Regions from separate parts of the Enterobacter cloacae complex sp. 394F7 genome, predicted to be linked through region 3. Evidence: predicted binding sites of a transcription regulator. Region 3 holds the regulator's gene; each other region holds the start of a gene.

Region 1 (4,677 bases), on a different contig from region 3:
GCACGCCTATGAGCGTGATTATCGTTGGTGGGGGGATGACGGGAGCTACGCTGGCGCTGGCCATCTCGCATTTGACGAAAGGGCAACTTCCGGTCCATCTGGTGGAGGCTGTGGCGCCAGAGGCGTCCGATCATCCTGGTTTTGATGCCCGCGCCATTGCGCTGGCACAGGGGACATGCCAGCAGCTCGCGCGCATTGGCATCTGGCAGGCGATTGCGGATTGTGCGACGGCAATTAACACCGTTCACGTCAGCGATCGTGGCCATGCCGGGTTTGTGACGCTGGACGCGCAGGATTACCGCATTGATGCGCTAGGTCGGGTGGTTGAACTTCACGACGTCGGGCTGCGTCTGTTCCGTTTATTGCAGGATGCCCCGGGCGTGACGCTGCATTGCCCGGCGCGCGTCGCCAGCTTCAGCCGCAGCGAAGCGGCGGTCAGCGTGACGCTGGAAAACGGCACGGTTCTGGATGGCCAGCTTCTGGTCGCCGCCGATGGTTCACGTTCTGCGCTTGGCACCCAGTGCGGCGTGGAATGGCGCGCCCAGCCTTACGGACAGGTCGCCGTTATTGCTAACGTTTCTACGGCGGGAGAACACAACGGCAGGGCGTTTGAACGTTTCACTCAGCACGGCCCGCTGGCCATGCTGCCGATGTCAAACGGACGCTGCTCGCTGGTGTGGTGCCATCCTCAGGATAAAGCGGCTGACGTTGAGGCCTGGTCCGACGACCGTTTCTGTACCGAACTGCAAAAAGCCTTTGGCTGGCGGCTGGGGCGTATTACCCATGCGGGAAAACGCGCTGTTTACCCGCTGTCGCTGACCACGGCATCTCAGTCCATCTCCCATCGCGTGGCGCTGGTCGGCAATGCCGCGCAGACGTTGCACCCAATCGCCGGGCAAGGCTTCAACCTTGGGCTACGCGACGTGATGAGCCTGGCAGAGACTCTGTCCCAGGCGTGGCATGAGCAAAAAGATTGCGGCGCGTATCCGGTGCTCAGCCATTATCAGAAGCGACGCCGGGCCGATAAAGAAGCGACTATCGGCGTCACCGATGGCCTGGTGCATCTGTTTGCCAATCGCTGGGCACCGCTGGTTGCAGGCCGCAACCTTGGGCTGATGGCGATGGAATTATTCATTCCGGCACGTGACGTGCTGGCGCAGCGGACCCTTGGTTGGGTCGCGCGTTAAGGAGTTATCATCGTGCAAAATGTTGATGTCGCCATTGTAGGCGGCGGAATGGTAGGGCTGGCGCTGGCCTGTGGTTTACAGGGCAGTGGTCTGCGCGTGGCCGTGCTGGAGCAAAATCTGCCTCAGCCCGTTGCGCACGATGCGCCGCCGGAACTGCGCGTCTCGGCAATCAATGCCGCCAGCGAAAAACTACTGACGCGCCTTGGCGTCTGGTCAGATATCGTGGCGCAGCGTGCCAGCTGCTATCACGGAATGGAAGTGTGGGACAAAGACAGCTTTGGCCATATCGCGTTTGATGATGAAAGTATGGGCTATAGCCATCTGGGTCATATCATCGAAAATGCCGTCATTCACCATGCGTTATGGCAAAAAGCGCAATCCTGCAGTGATATCACCCTGATGGCGCCCGCGCAAATACAGCAGGTGGCATGGGGCGAAAACGAAGCGTTTCTCGCCCTGCAGAGCGGCGACATGCTTACCGCGCGGCTGGTGGTGGGGGCGGATGGCGCAAACTCCTGGCTGCGTAACAAGGCGGATATTCCCCTGACCTTCTGGGATTATCGTCATCATGCGCTGGTAGCAACCATCCGTACTGAAGAGCCGCACGGCGGCGTTGCGCGCCAGATTTTCCATAACGACGGTATTCTGGCATTTCTGCCGCTGAGCGATCCGCACCTGTGCTCGATCGTCTGGTCTCTGGTGCCGGAAAAAGCACAGCTGATGCGCGAGGCGACGCCAGAGGCGTTTAATCAGGCGCTGTGCATGGCGTTTGATAACCGTCTTGGTCTGTGCACCCTTGAGAGCGAACGCCTGGTATTCCCGTTGACCGGCCGTTACGCGCGCCAGTTTGCGGCGCACCGTCTCGCGCTGGTGGGTGACGCGGCGCATACCATTCATCCGCTGGCCGGACAGGGGGTTAACCTTGGCTTTATGGATGCGGCAGAGCTGGTGAATGAGCTGCGCCGTCTGCACCGCGAAGGTAAAGACATTGGCCAGCATCTCTACCTGCGTCGCTACGAACGCAGCCGCAAACACAGCGCGGCGGTGATGCTGGCAGGCATGCAGGGCTTCCGCGAGCTGTTTGCCGGGGCAAATCCGGCGAAAAAACTGCTGCGCGACATCGGCCTGAAACTGGCCGACACCCTTCCGGGCGTAAAACCTCAACTCCTTCGTCAGGCGATGGGTCTTAACGATCTTCCCGACTGGTTACGTTAATCTCGATCCCCGTCACACTTTATTTACCCGGCCTCTGCGCCGGGTAAATATCCTCGTTTGAAATAATCTAATTTCACGCCATTTTTCGCATTAGATAATCTAATCTGGCTATTTTTACGTTACGGAAATTTGGCCCGTTTTTCCGCATGAAATATCACCATGTGCTAAATATTGTTAGATCGTTGTTAATTTTATGCGGGTTGAATCGCATTTTACCAGTGAATAACTCTGTAGGCTTTTCAGCGTTTTTTGGTCATAAGCTAATGTGATGACCTGTTTTACCTTATGGTTAACCGTCGGTTTCGGTGGTAAGTTCAGGTAAAAGAGAACGTTTGCGTCGGTGCCGAATGACGGGGCCGATACCGGGATTCACGGTGAATTTTTCAACGAGGAAAAGATGGCTCAACAGACTCCTTTGTACGAACAACACGTGTTATGCGGTGCACGTATGGTGGACTTTCATGGCTGGATGATGCCGCTGCATTACGGCTCCCAGATTGATGAACACCACGCAGTGCGTACCGATGCCGGTATGTTCGACGTCTCCCACATGACAATTGTCGACCTGCGCGGTAGCCGCACCCGGGAGTTTTTGCTTTATCTGCTGGCAAACGACGTCGCAAAACTGAAGACGCCAGGTAAAGCGCTCTATACCGGCATGCTAAATGCCTCTGGCGGCGTGATTGACGACCTCATCGTCTACTACTTCACTGAAGATTTCTTCCGCCTCGTTGTAAACTCCGCCACCCGCGAAAAAGACCTCTCCTGGATTACCCAACACGCTGAACCATATGCCATCGACATCACCGTCCGTGATGATCTGTCGCTGATCGCCGTGCAGGGGCCGAACGCGCAGGCGAAAGCCGCCACGCTGTTCAACAACGAGCAGCGTGAAGCCACCGCTGGCATGAAGCCGTTCTTCGGCGTGCAGGCGGGCGATCTGTTTATCGCCACCACCGGCTATACCGGTGAAGCGGGCTATGAAATTGCCATGCCGGATGAAAAAGCCGCCGATTTCTGGCGTGCGCTGGTGGAAGCGGGCGTCAAGCCAGCAGGACTGGGCGCGCGCGATACGCTGCGTCTGGAAGCGGGCATGAACCTTTATGGTCAGGAGATGGACGAAAGCGTCTCTCCACTGGCCGCTAACATGGGCTGGACCATCGCGTGGGAACCGGCTGACCGCGAATTTATTGGCCGTGAAGCGCTGGAGATGCAGCGCGAAAAGGGCACTGAACAGCTGGTTGGCCTGGTGATGAAGGAAAAAGGCGTGCTGCGCGGCGAACTGCCGGTACGTTTTACCGATGCAGACGGCAATCCGCGTGAAGGCGTGATCACCAGCGGTACCTTCTCCCCGACGCTGGGCTACAGTATTGCACTGGCACGCGTGCCGGCCGGCATTGGCGAAACGGCGGTGGTTCAGATCCGCAACCGCGAAATGCCGGTCCACGTGACCAAACCGATTTTTGTTCGCGCCGGTAAGCCGGTCGCCTAATCATTTTTATCAGGAGAACTTCAATGAGCAATGTGCCAGCAGAACTGAAATACAGCAAAGAACACGAGTGGCTGCGCAAAGAGGCGGACGGCTCTTATACCGTTGGGATCACCGAGCACGCGCAAGAGCTGCTGGGCGACATGGTGTTTGTTGACCTGCCGGAAGTGGGCGCGACCGTTAGCGCGGGCGATGATTGCGCTGTCGCGGAATCTGTTAAGGCGGCATCCGATATCTATGCACCGGTGAGCGGCGAAATCATTGCCGTCAACGACGCGCTGAGCGACTCCCCGGAACTGGTCAACAGCGAACCGTATGAAGGCGGCTGGATCTTCAAGATCAAAGCCAGCGACGAATCACAGGTTGCTGCGCTGCTGGATGCCACCGCATACGAAGCCCTGTTAGAAGACGAGTAAGCCATTATCCCTCTCCCTTCGGGAGAGGACAGGGGTGAGGGTGCCCATCTTCCCCTCACCCTAACCCTCTCCCACAGGGAGAGGGAACTTATATTCACTGCACGTTTCAGGAACCATCGCTCATGACACAGACTTTAAGCCAGCTTGAAAACCGTGGCGCCTTCATTGAACGTCACATAGGGCCGGATGCTCAGCAACAGCAGGAGATGCTGAAGACAGTTGGCGCGGATTCATTAGACGCACTGATCGGCCAGATTGTGCCAAAAGACATCCAGCTTGCCACGCCACCACAGGTGGGCGAGGCGACGACTGAATTTGCTGCGCTGGCAGAATTAAAGGCCATTGCAGCCCTTAACAAGCGCTATAAGTC
Region 2 (4,677 bases), on a different contig from region 3:
TATCGTACAGCAGGCGGCGCGAGTTCTGCGGTGACACCAGCAGATAATCGAAGCTCACCGGGCGGTACGGGTTCTCAATAAAGTTGAACACCCGGCGCACCTCGTTGGTGATGCGCGCGTCGGCGGTCAGCAACGAGTAGTCGGTATAAATTCGTGCGGTTTTCTCGTTAAAGTTCCCGGTACCGATGTGGGCATAGCGCACCACGTCGTCACCCTCTTTACGGGAAATAAGGAACAGCTTGGCGTGAATTTTCAGCCCCGGGGCGGAGAAGATAACGTGCACACCCGCTTCCGTCAGACGGCGCGCCCAGTGGATATTGGCCTCTTCGTCGAAACGTGCCTGCAGCTCAACCACCACGGTTACTTTTTTGCCGTTGTGCGCGGCGTGGATCATCGCGTCGATGATGCGGGAGTCTTTCGCCACGCGGTAAATATTGATTTTGATTGCCAGCACGCTCGGGTCAAAGGAGGCCTGACGCAGCAGCTCCAGCACGTGTTCAAACGTGTGATACGGATAGTAGAGCAGGACGTCGCGTTCGCGGATGGCGTCGAAACCGTTACGGAACTTATCGAACCAAAGATGACGCAGACGCGGCAGCGGTTTATTCACCAGATTGGCTTTGCCGACGTTCGGGAAGCCAATAAAGTCTTTAAAGTTATGGTAACGACCGCCCGGCACAATGGAGTCATAGCGCGAGATAGTCAGCTTGTCGCGCAGCATTTCCACCATCGCGTCTGGCATATCACGCTGATAGACAAAGCGCACCGGTTCGGCCGTCAGACGCTGCTTGAGGCTGGAGGACATCAGTTCCATCAGGCTGGCTTCCATCTCGTGCACCAGGTCATATTCGGCGTCACGGGTCATCTTCATCGAGTAGGCGTTTAACGCGTCGTAATCGAAGAAGCCTTTGAAGATATCGTCCAGACAGTAGCGCAGGATGTTATCCAGCAGGATCATCGGTTTGCGTCTGCGCGGGGTTTCCGGCGGCAGGTTCACAAAACGTGGCACCTTGTCGGACGGGATCTCCAGCAGCGCGTAACGGATGGATTCACCGCGAATAATTTCCACCGCCAGGTAGGTGTAGTCATCTTTCAGGAACTGCACCAGATCGGTTTCGCGGTTGATCAGAATAGGGGTGATGTGCTGGCGCAGATACTGTTTAAAGTAGTGGCGCAGCCAGTTTTGTTGGTTAACGGAGAGCTGACGTTCGTTAATCAGGAAGATTTGATTGCGTGCCATCTCCAGCAGCAACTCGTTATAGAGGCCGTCAAATTCCTGATCGGCTTTCAACACGCGGGACTGAATTTTGCCTAACAGATGGCGAGAGTGAGAGTTTAAGCCCTGCTCTTCGCTGATGATGATCCGCCGTTTCAGCTCGGCAAAGCGAACCTTGTAGAACTCATCAAGGTTGTTGGAATAAATGCCCAAAAAACGCATGCGCTCAATAAGCGGGTTGCTTTTGTCCGCCGCTTCCTGGAGTACGCGTTCGTTGAATGCTAACCAGCTTAGCTCTTTCTCGATATATAACTTTTCCTGACCCATTACAGCTCACACTCCAGTTCAATCACAGGACGTGGTAAATCCGTCTCGTCCTTATTATGGCGAGCATTTCCACGATATGTCCAACAGTGCCAGAAAAGTATGACAGTTATTTTTTTGTTGGAGATTTTAGAAGGTTGGAGAAGGGAATATCGGGTAATGCGCTTTGTTGGTCGGGTAAGCGCTGCTGCGCCACCCGACAGAACAGACTACTCTTCGGCCGCGTAACCCTGCGGGGGCAGTTTCACGCCATCCAGCCAGGCAGCACCCTCGCGCATCGCCAGACGCCCGTCGACAAACCAGCTGACCACCAGTGGATAAATGGCATGTTCCTGGCTCTGCACCCGTTCGGTGATGTCGTCTTCGGTGTCGCCGTCAAAGACCGGGACTTTCGCCTGCAGGATCACCGGTCCGCCGTCCAGCTCATCGGTCACGAAATGCACCGAGGTCCCGTGCTCTTCATCGCCGTTTTCCAGCACCTGACGATGGGTGTGCAGGCCGGGATATTTCGGCAGAAGCGAAGGGTGGATATTCAGCAGACGCCCGGCGTAGTGCCCGACAAATGCCGGGCTCAGGATACGCATATACCCCGCCAGCACCACAACGTCCGGCGCGTAGGCATCAATCTCCTGAACCAGTTCGCGGTCAAACGCTTCACGGCCGGCGAACTGACTGGCCTCCAGCGCGTGCGCGGGAATGTTTGCTTCCCGGGCGCGCTCAAGGCCGAACGCGTCGGCCTTGTTGCTGAATACTGCCCGAATGGTGCCATTGATTTTCTTCTGTTTGCAGGCGTCAATGATGGCCTGCAAATTGCTTCCGTTGCCGGAAATGAGCACCACGATGTTTTTCATTCAATGACCACACGCTGTTCGGAATCGGAAGCTTTGATAATACCGATTTTCCACGCGTTTTCACCTTTGTCCGTCAGCAGCTTAACGGCTTTATCCGCTTCGCTCGCTGGCAGGGCGATCACCATACCTACGCCACAGTTAAAGGTGCGGTACATTTCGTGAGAACTCACATTGCCCGCGGTTTGCAGCCAGTTAAAGACTGCTGGCCACTGCCAGGAAGATTCGTCGATTACCGCCTGGGTGTTGTCCGGCAGTACGCGCGGAATGTTTTCCCAGAAGCCGCCACCGGTCAGGTGGGCAATGGCGTGAACGTCCACGTTCTCAATCAGCTCCAGCACGTTTTTCACGTAGATGCGGGTCGGTGCCAGCAGATGGTCAGCCAGAGGTTTACCTTCAAGTTCGGTGGTTTGTGGGTCGCAACCGCTTACTTCGAGGATTTTACGCACCAGCGAGTAGCCGTTAGAGTGCGGGCCGCTGGAGGCCAGCGCAATCAGCACATCACCATCAGCCACTTTACTGCCGTCGATAATTTCTGATTTTTCTACCACACCCACGCAGAAGCCTGCGACGTCATAATCTTCGCCGTGATACATGCCAGGCATTTCTGCGGTTTCACCGCCAACCAGCGCGCAGCCAGACTGCAGACAGCCTTCGGCAATACCGTTGATCACGCTGGCTGCGGTATCCACATCCAGTTTGCCTGTCGCGTAGTAGTCGAGGAAGAACAGCGGCTCAGCGCCTTGTACCACCAGGTCGTTTACACACATCGCGACCAGATCGATACCGATCGTGTCGTGACGTTTTAAATCCATCGCCAGGCGCAGTTTTGTGCCTACACCGTCAGTACCCGAGACCAGAACAGGTTCACGATATTTTTGCGGCAGCGCGCACAGTGCGCCGAAGCCACCCAGACCACCCATCACTTCCGGGCGGCGGGTTTTTTTCACCACACCTTTGATTCGGTCAACCAGCGCATTACCTGCGTCAATATCAACACCGGCATCTTTGTAGCTGAGAGAAGTTTTGTTGGTCACGGCTCAAGTCCCCACGCGATTGCATAGCTAGTAAGAAAAATCGGCGCAATTCTAACAGTCCAGGCAAACGTTTGCGAGCCTATTCTCGGCGCGAGGATCTTTTTTTCTGCTCCACCCCCGGCGGCGCGCAAACTTGACTCCGTTCACGAAAATGAAACCGGTTTCGGCGATCTGCTTGCATGCGGTTTAGGGAATGAACATCATGAAATGAAACCGGTTTCAGTTTCATTTAGGAGGAATGAAGGCCATGAACATCGCCGCATTTGATATCGGTGGCACCGCGTTAAAAATGGGCATTGTGACCGCGCAGGGAGAGCTACTGCAAACGGATAAGGCCGCCATCAGGAACAGCGACGGTGACGCCATTCTTGCGCAGATGCTGAACTGGGTAACGGCCCATCCCGGGCTTAAGGGGATCGCCATCAGCGCGCCGGGGTATGTTAATCCGCATACCGGCTTTATAGAGATGGGCGGGGCCATTCGCCGCTTCGACCAGTTCGCAATGAAAGGCTGGCTTGAGGCGCATACGGGTTTACCGGTTACCGTCGAGAATGACGCTAACTGCGTGCTGCTGGCGGAGCGCTGGCAGGGCAAGGCGAAGGATATCGATAACTTTCTGGTACTGACCATCGGCACCGGGATCGGCGGGGCAATTTTCTGCAACGGCAGGCTGGTTCACGGGGCGCGTTTTCGCGCCGGAGAGTTCGGCTACATGCTTACGGAAAGGGCAGACTCAAGACGTGTTGCCCGCCACTCCATGAATGAAAACTGTACGTTACGCACGCTTCGCAAGCGCTATGCCGACTTTCACAGTCTGACGCTTGAGAGCGTCACCGGCGAGGCCATTTTTGATGGCTATGACGCAGGCGACACCGTATGCCGCCGCCTGGTGGATGATTTTCTTAACGGCATTGCGACAGGGCTCTACAACCTGGCGAATGTGTTCGACCCGCAGACCATCTTCATTGGCGGCGGTATCGCGGAGCGGCCCGGGTTTATGGATCTGCTTCGCACCCATCTTGCGTGGTTTGGCATCGCGGATATCGCCGATGTCGTCAGCCACGGCAACCGGGCCGGTCTTGTCGGCGCGGTTTACCACTTCAGACAGCAGTATCCGTCAGCAATCAGCAACATCGAATGAGGGAAAGAGTATGTCAGGATTTAAAGAAGGTTTTCTGTGGGGCGGCGCGGTGGCCGCGCACCAGCTGGAAGGTGGCTGGAAAGAGGGCGGTAAAGGCGTAAGCGTCGCCGA
Region 3 (4,677 bases):
ATAACATTCCCAGGCAGCCTGCGGCAAAAATGGCCAGGCCCAGTAACAGCACCGGTTTACGCCCGAAGCGATCGGAGAGCGGGCCCCAGAGCAGCTGTGCGATGGCAAAACCGGCGAGGAACAAACTCAGGCTGGCGCTGATGGCCGCGGCTGGCGTTTGCAGATCTTCCTGCATCGCCGCAAACGCGGGCAGGTACATATCGGTGGCCAAAAAGCCCAGCACGCTCAAACCGCCGAGCCAGACTAAAAATCCATTCCTGGGTTGCATTGTTTTATTCTCCTTGAGGAGGCAGGTAGACACTGGCGCAGAGTGTAGGGAGTGCAAAGCGGGTTGTGAAACGCTAATATTTGGCGGTTGCATTCAAATTTTTTGCAGGCAGAAAATGTGGTCAGATTATTCTCTTGAAGTGGTGGATGCTGTCGCGCGTAACGGCAGCTTTAGCGGTGCGGCACAGGAGTTGCACCGCGTCCCTTCGGCTATCAGCTACACGGTGCGGCAGCTTGAAGAGTGGCTGGCGGTTCCGCTGTTCGAACGGCGGCATCGCGATGTGGAATTAACGCCTGCTGGCGCGTGGTTTTTGAAAGAAGGGCGTTCTGTTATCAAAAAAATGCAGATCACTCGCGAACAGTGCCAGCAGATCGCCAACGGCTGGCGCGGACATCTTTCCATCGCCGTGGACAATATCGTTAAGCCGGAGCGTACCCGGCAGATGATCGTGGATTTCTATCGCCATTTTTCAGACGTTGAACTTCGTGTCTCGCAGGAGGTATTCAACGGGGTCTGGGACGCGCTGGCGGACGGCAGGGCAGAGATGGCGATTGGCGCAACCCAGGCGATCCCCGTCGGGGGGCGCTATGCGTTTCGCGATATGGGCATGTTGAGCTGGAAATGCGTCGTGGCACACGATCATCCGCTGGCTGCCCTGGAGGGACCGCTGAGTGACGACACGCTGCGCAACTGGCCGTCGCTGGTGCTGGAGGATACCTCGCGCTCGTTGCCAAAACGTATTACCTGGCTTCTTGATAACCAGCGGCGGGTGGTAGCGCCGGACTGGGAATCCTCCGCGACCTGCCTCAGCGCCGGGCTGTGCGTCGCGATGGTTCCCGTCCATTTCGCTAAGCCGAGAATCGATACCGGTGAATGGGTCGAGCTGACGCTGGAGAATCCGTTCCCGGATGCGGCCTGCTGCCTGACGTGGCAACAAAATGATGTGTCGCCCGCCATGGCATGGCTACTGGATTATCTGGGAGACAGCGAAACGCTTAACCGGGAATGGCTACGGGAGCCAGCTTAGCTGGCTCCACACGAGATTAACGACGGTAGTCGCGGAATGGACCATCCGCAACGGAACGGCGCTCGATAAGGCGCGGGTGAACTTCAATGGACTGCGACTCTTCACGTTTGTTGACGATCCTGTCCATCAGCATATTGAAGGCCGTTTCACCGAGGGAGTCCTTCGGCTGGTGGATGGTGGTCAGCGCAGGCGTGAAGAAGCGCGCGTTGCGCACGTTGTCATAGCCGATCACGGAAATATCCTGCGGCACGCGCAGGCCCAGCTCATCGGCTGCACACAGGGCCCCCATCGCCATGATGTCCCCGCCGCAGAACACCGCCGTTGGACGATGCGGCTGAGAAACGATCTGCTGCATGGCGCGGTAGCCAGACTCCGGCTCAAAGTCGCCCTGCACGATCCAGTTTTCCGGCACGGTGATCAGCGCTTCTTCCATCGCCTTCATAAACCCGGCCAGACGGCCAGCACCGGTGTTGCGCTCAAGCGGCCCCGGGATCACGCCTATTTCACGGTGACCGCGTTCAATCAGATAGCGACCCGCCATATAACCGCCTTCGAAGGCGTTATCGATGACGGAGTCGGTAAAGTCGGCGCGCGCTTCGCCCCAGTCCATCACCACCATTGGGATATGACGATACTCTTCCAGCATGGAAAGGACAGATTCCGGGTATTCGGAACACATCACCAGAAGGCCATCCACGCGTTTTTGCGCCATCATCGACAGATAGGCGCGCTGTTTTTCAATATTGTTCCACGCGTTGCCGAGGATAAGGGTATAGCCTTTCTGGAAGCAGTTTTTCTCAACCGCTTCGATGATTTCGGCAAAATAGGCCGCTTCACTGCTGGTCGCCAGCAAACCAATGGATTTGGTGTGATTAACTTTAAGGCTACGCGCAACGGCACTCGGCGAGTAGTGCAGCTCTTTGATTGCCGCCCAGACGGCGTTGCGCGTCTCTTCCGCCACGAAGCGGGTTTTGTTAATTACATGTGATACGGTTGTAGTGGAAACGTTTGCGCGTTTTGCTACGTCTTTAATTGTTGCCATTAAATGTCACTCCAGACCATATCCTAAACTCCTGAAAACCTTGAAGGTAAACGTTTGCCTTCTCTCACCCTTATCACGCAATTTTGAATTGCGGCACGCCAGGAAAACGACACGGGACGTCAGGAGGGGGTCAATGGCCGGTACGCTAATAAATTTAGCGTGGAATTTTGTCCTATCTTGATGAAAAGGGGAAGAGCTAAAGTGGTTATCCGTTTAAATCCTGGAAGATTTTTGACGTAAATTGTGTAAAAATGAGCAAGCTCACTTTTCGTGGGGGGATTAAAAGGAGAAAAATTGATGAGTTCCGATCTGAAGTTTTCGCTGTTCACCACCGTTATTGTGCTGGCGCTGATTGTTGCTGCAGGTCTGACGGCTGCACTGCACTGATTTACGCGGAGGGGGCGTTCGCTCTCTCCCGCTCGTCCTGATTGTTACATCTCCGGCAAAAATCTTTTGCCAATTTGTTAACTTCTCATTTTTTGTGATTGATGTCATGCTTTCGGCTTCTTTGTTCTGTGTCACCACATGACACGGCATCCGGAGTTGACGCATGAAAATCAATTTTCCCCTGCTGGCCCTGGCGATTGGCGCTTTTGGGATTGGCACCACTGAATTTTCCCCTATGGGACTCTTACCGGTTATCGCCCGCGGTGTGGACGTCTCTATCCCTGCAGCCGGGATGTTAATCAGCGCCTATGCCATTGGTGTGATGGTAGGGGCACCGCTGATGACGCTGTTGCTTTCCCACCGAGCGCGCCGCAATGCGCTGATTTTCCTGATGGCTATCTTTACCCTTGGCAACGTGCTCTCCGCCATTTCGCCGGATTACACCACGCTGATGCTGTCACGCATTCTGACAAGCCTTAACCACGGCGCTTTCTTTGGGCTGGGGTCGGTGGTGGCGGCAAGCGTGGTGCCCAAACACAAGCAGGCGAGTGCCGTGGCAACCATGTTTATGGGCCTGACCATCGCCAACATTGGCGGCGTTCCTGCGGCCACCTGGCTGGGTGAGGTCATTGGCTGGCGTATGTCGTTCCTCGCAACCGCCGTACTGGGCGTTGTCGCGATGGTGGCGTTGTTCTTCTCTCTGCCGAAAGGCAGCGCTGGTGAGCGTCCTGAGGTACGTAAAGAGCTGTCGGTACTGATGCGTCCGCAGGTGCTCTCGGCGCTGCTCACCACCGTGCTGGGTGCCGGGGCGATGTTTACCCTTTACACCTATATTTCGCCGGTGCTGCATGACATCACTCACGCGACGCCGATCTTTATCACCGCGATGCTGGTGCTGATTGGCGTGGGCTTCTCGATTGGTAACTATCTGGGCGGGAAATTTGCTGACCGCTCCGTGAGCGGAACGCTGAAGGGTTTTCTGACCCTGCTGATTGTCATCATGATTGCCATTCCCTGGCTGGCGCGTAATGAGTTTGGCGCGGCCATTGCGATGGTCGTCTGGGGTGCGGCCACTTTTGCCGTGGTTCCGCCGCTGCAGATGCGCGTAATGCGCGTCGCGCATGAGGCGCCGGGTCTTTCATCGTCGGTGAATATTGGTGCGTTCAACCTGGGCAATGCGCTCGGTGCCGCAGCGGGCGGTGCTGTGATTTCGGGTGGTCTGGGATACAGCTTTGTGCCGGTGATGGGGGCCATTATTGCCGCGCTTGGCCTGCTGTTAGTGATGATGTCGGGTCGTAAACAGCCTGAAGCGGCCTGTGCTGCCGAATAAAAAAACGCAGAAGGGGAAACCCTTCTGCGTCTCTCTTACGCGGCGAAGTTCTTCGCCACAAAGTCCCAGTTAACCAGTGCCCAGAAGTGCTCCAGGTAGTTAGGACGCGCGTTACGGTAATCAATGTAGTACGCGTGTTCCCAGACATCCACGGTCATCAGCGGTGTCGCGCTGGTGGTCAGTGGTGTACCCGCGTTAGACGTGGAGACGATAGCCAGTTTGCCATCGGCCTCTTTTACCAGCCATGTCCAGCCAGAACCGAAGTTTTTGATTGCGGCATCGGTAAATTTCGCTTTGAACTCCGCAAAGCTGCCAAAGGCGGCGTTAATCGCAGTAGCCAGTTCACCGGTCGGCTCGCCACCAGCATTTGGTGCCAGGCAGTGCCAGTAGAAGGTGTGGTTCCACACCTGAGCAGCGTTGTTGAATACGCCACCGTCTGAACTGCGGACGATCTCTTCCAGCGTTTTGCCTTCAAAATCGGTGCCCTTGATCAGGTTGTTCAGGTTGGTGACATAGGTCTGGTGATGTTTGCCGTAATGATATTCCAGGGTTTCCGCAGAAATGTGCGGTGCCAGGGCGTCTTTTGCATACGGTAGTGCAGGTAATTCGAACGACATTGCTTC

The links. Region 3 encodes PurR, which represses purine synthesis genes. Its sites were predicted from a motif close to CANGCAAACGTTTGCNTG; they were not measured.
Region 1: a site for PurR is predicted at 2,724-2,741, ahead of gcvT (glycine cleavage system aminomethyltransferase GcvT). Genes of this name have one in related genera too.
Region 2: a site for PurR is predicted at 3,486-3,503, ahead of purM (phosphoribosylformylglycinamidine cyclo-ligase). Genes of this name have one in related genera too.

What each region holds. Positions count from the first base shown of each region.
Region 1 is NZ_JBXWCS010000003.1:3,556-8,232, forward strand. Features, by position in the region: gene pepP (Xaa-Pro aminopeptidase) at 1-12, shown strand, start outside; gene ubiH (2-octaprenyl-6-methoxyphenyl hydroxylase) at 9-1,187, shown strand; gene ubiI (FAD-dependent 2-octaprenylphenol hydroxylase) at 1,200-2,402, shown strand; gene gcvT (glycine cleavage system aminomethyltransferase GcvT) at 2,800-3,894, shown strand; gene gcvH (glycine cleavage system protein GcvH) at 3,918-4,307, shown strand; gene gcvP (aminomethyl-transferring glycine dehydrogenase) at 4,430-4,677, shown strand, end outside.
Region 2 is NZ_JBXWCS010000012.1:114,171-118,847, forward strand. Features, by position in the region: gene ppk1 (polyphosphate kinase 1) at 1-1,543, opposite strand, end outside; gene purN (phosphoribosylglycinamide formyltransferase) at 1,750-2,391, opposite strand; gene purM (phosphoribosylformylglycinamidine cyclo-ligase) at 2,388-3,425, opposite strand; gene bglK (beta-glucoside kinase BglK) at 3,673-4,566, shown strand; gene AC2FAK_RS17800 (6-phospho-beta-glucosidase) at 4,577-4,677, shown strand, end outside.
Region 3 is NZ_JBXWCS010000004.1:161,946-166,622, forward strand. Features, by position in the region: gene punC (purine nucleoside transporter PunC) at 1-268, opposite strand, end outside; gene punR (DNA-binding transcriptional activator PunR) at 384-1,295, shown strand; gene purR (HTH-type transcriptional repressor PurR) at 1,312-2,337, opposite strand; gene cydH (cytochrome bd-I oxidase subunit CydH) at 2,635-2,724, shown strand; gene AC2FAK_RS07760 (MFS transporter) at 2,888-4,054, shown strand; gene sodB (superoxide dismutase [Fe]) at 4,090-4,671, opposite strand.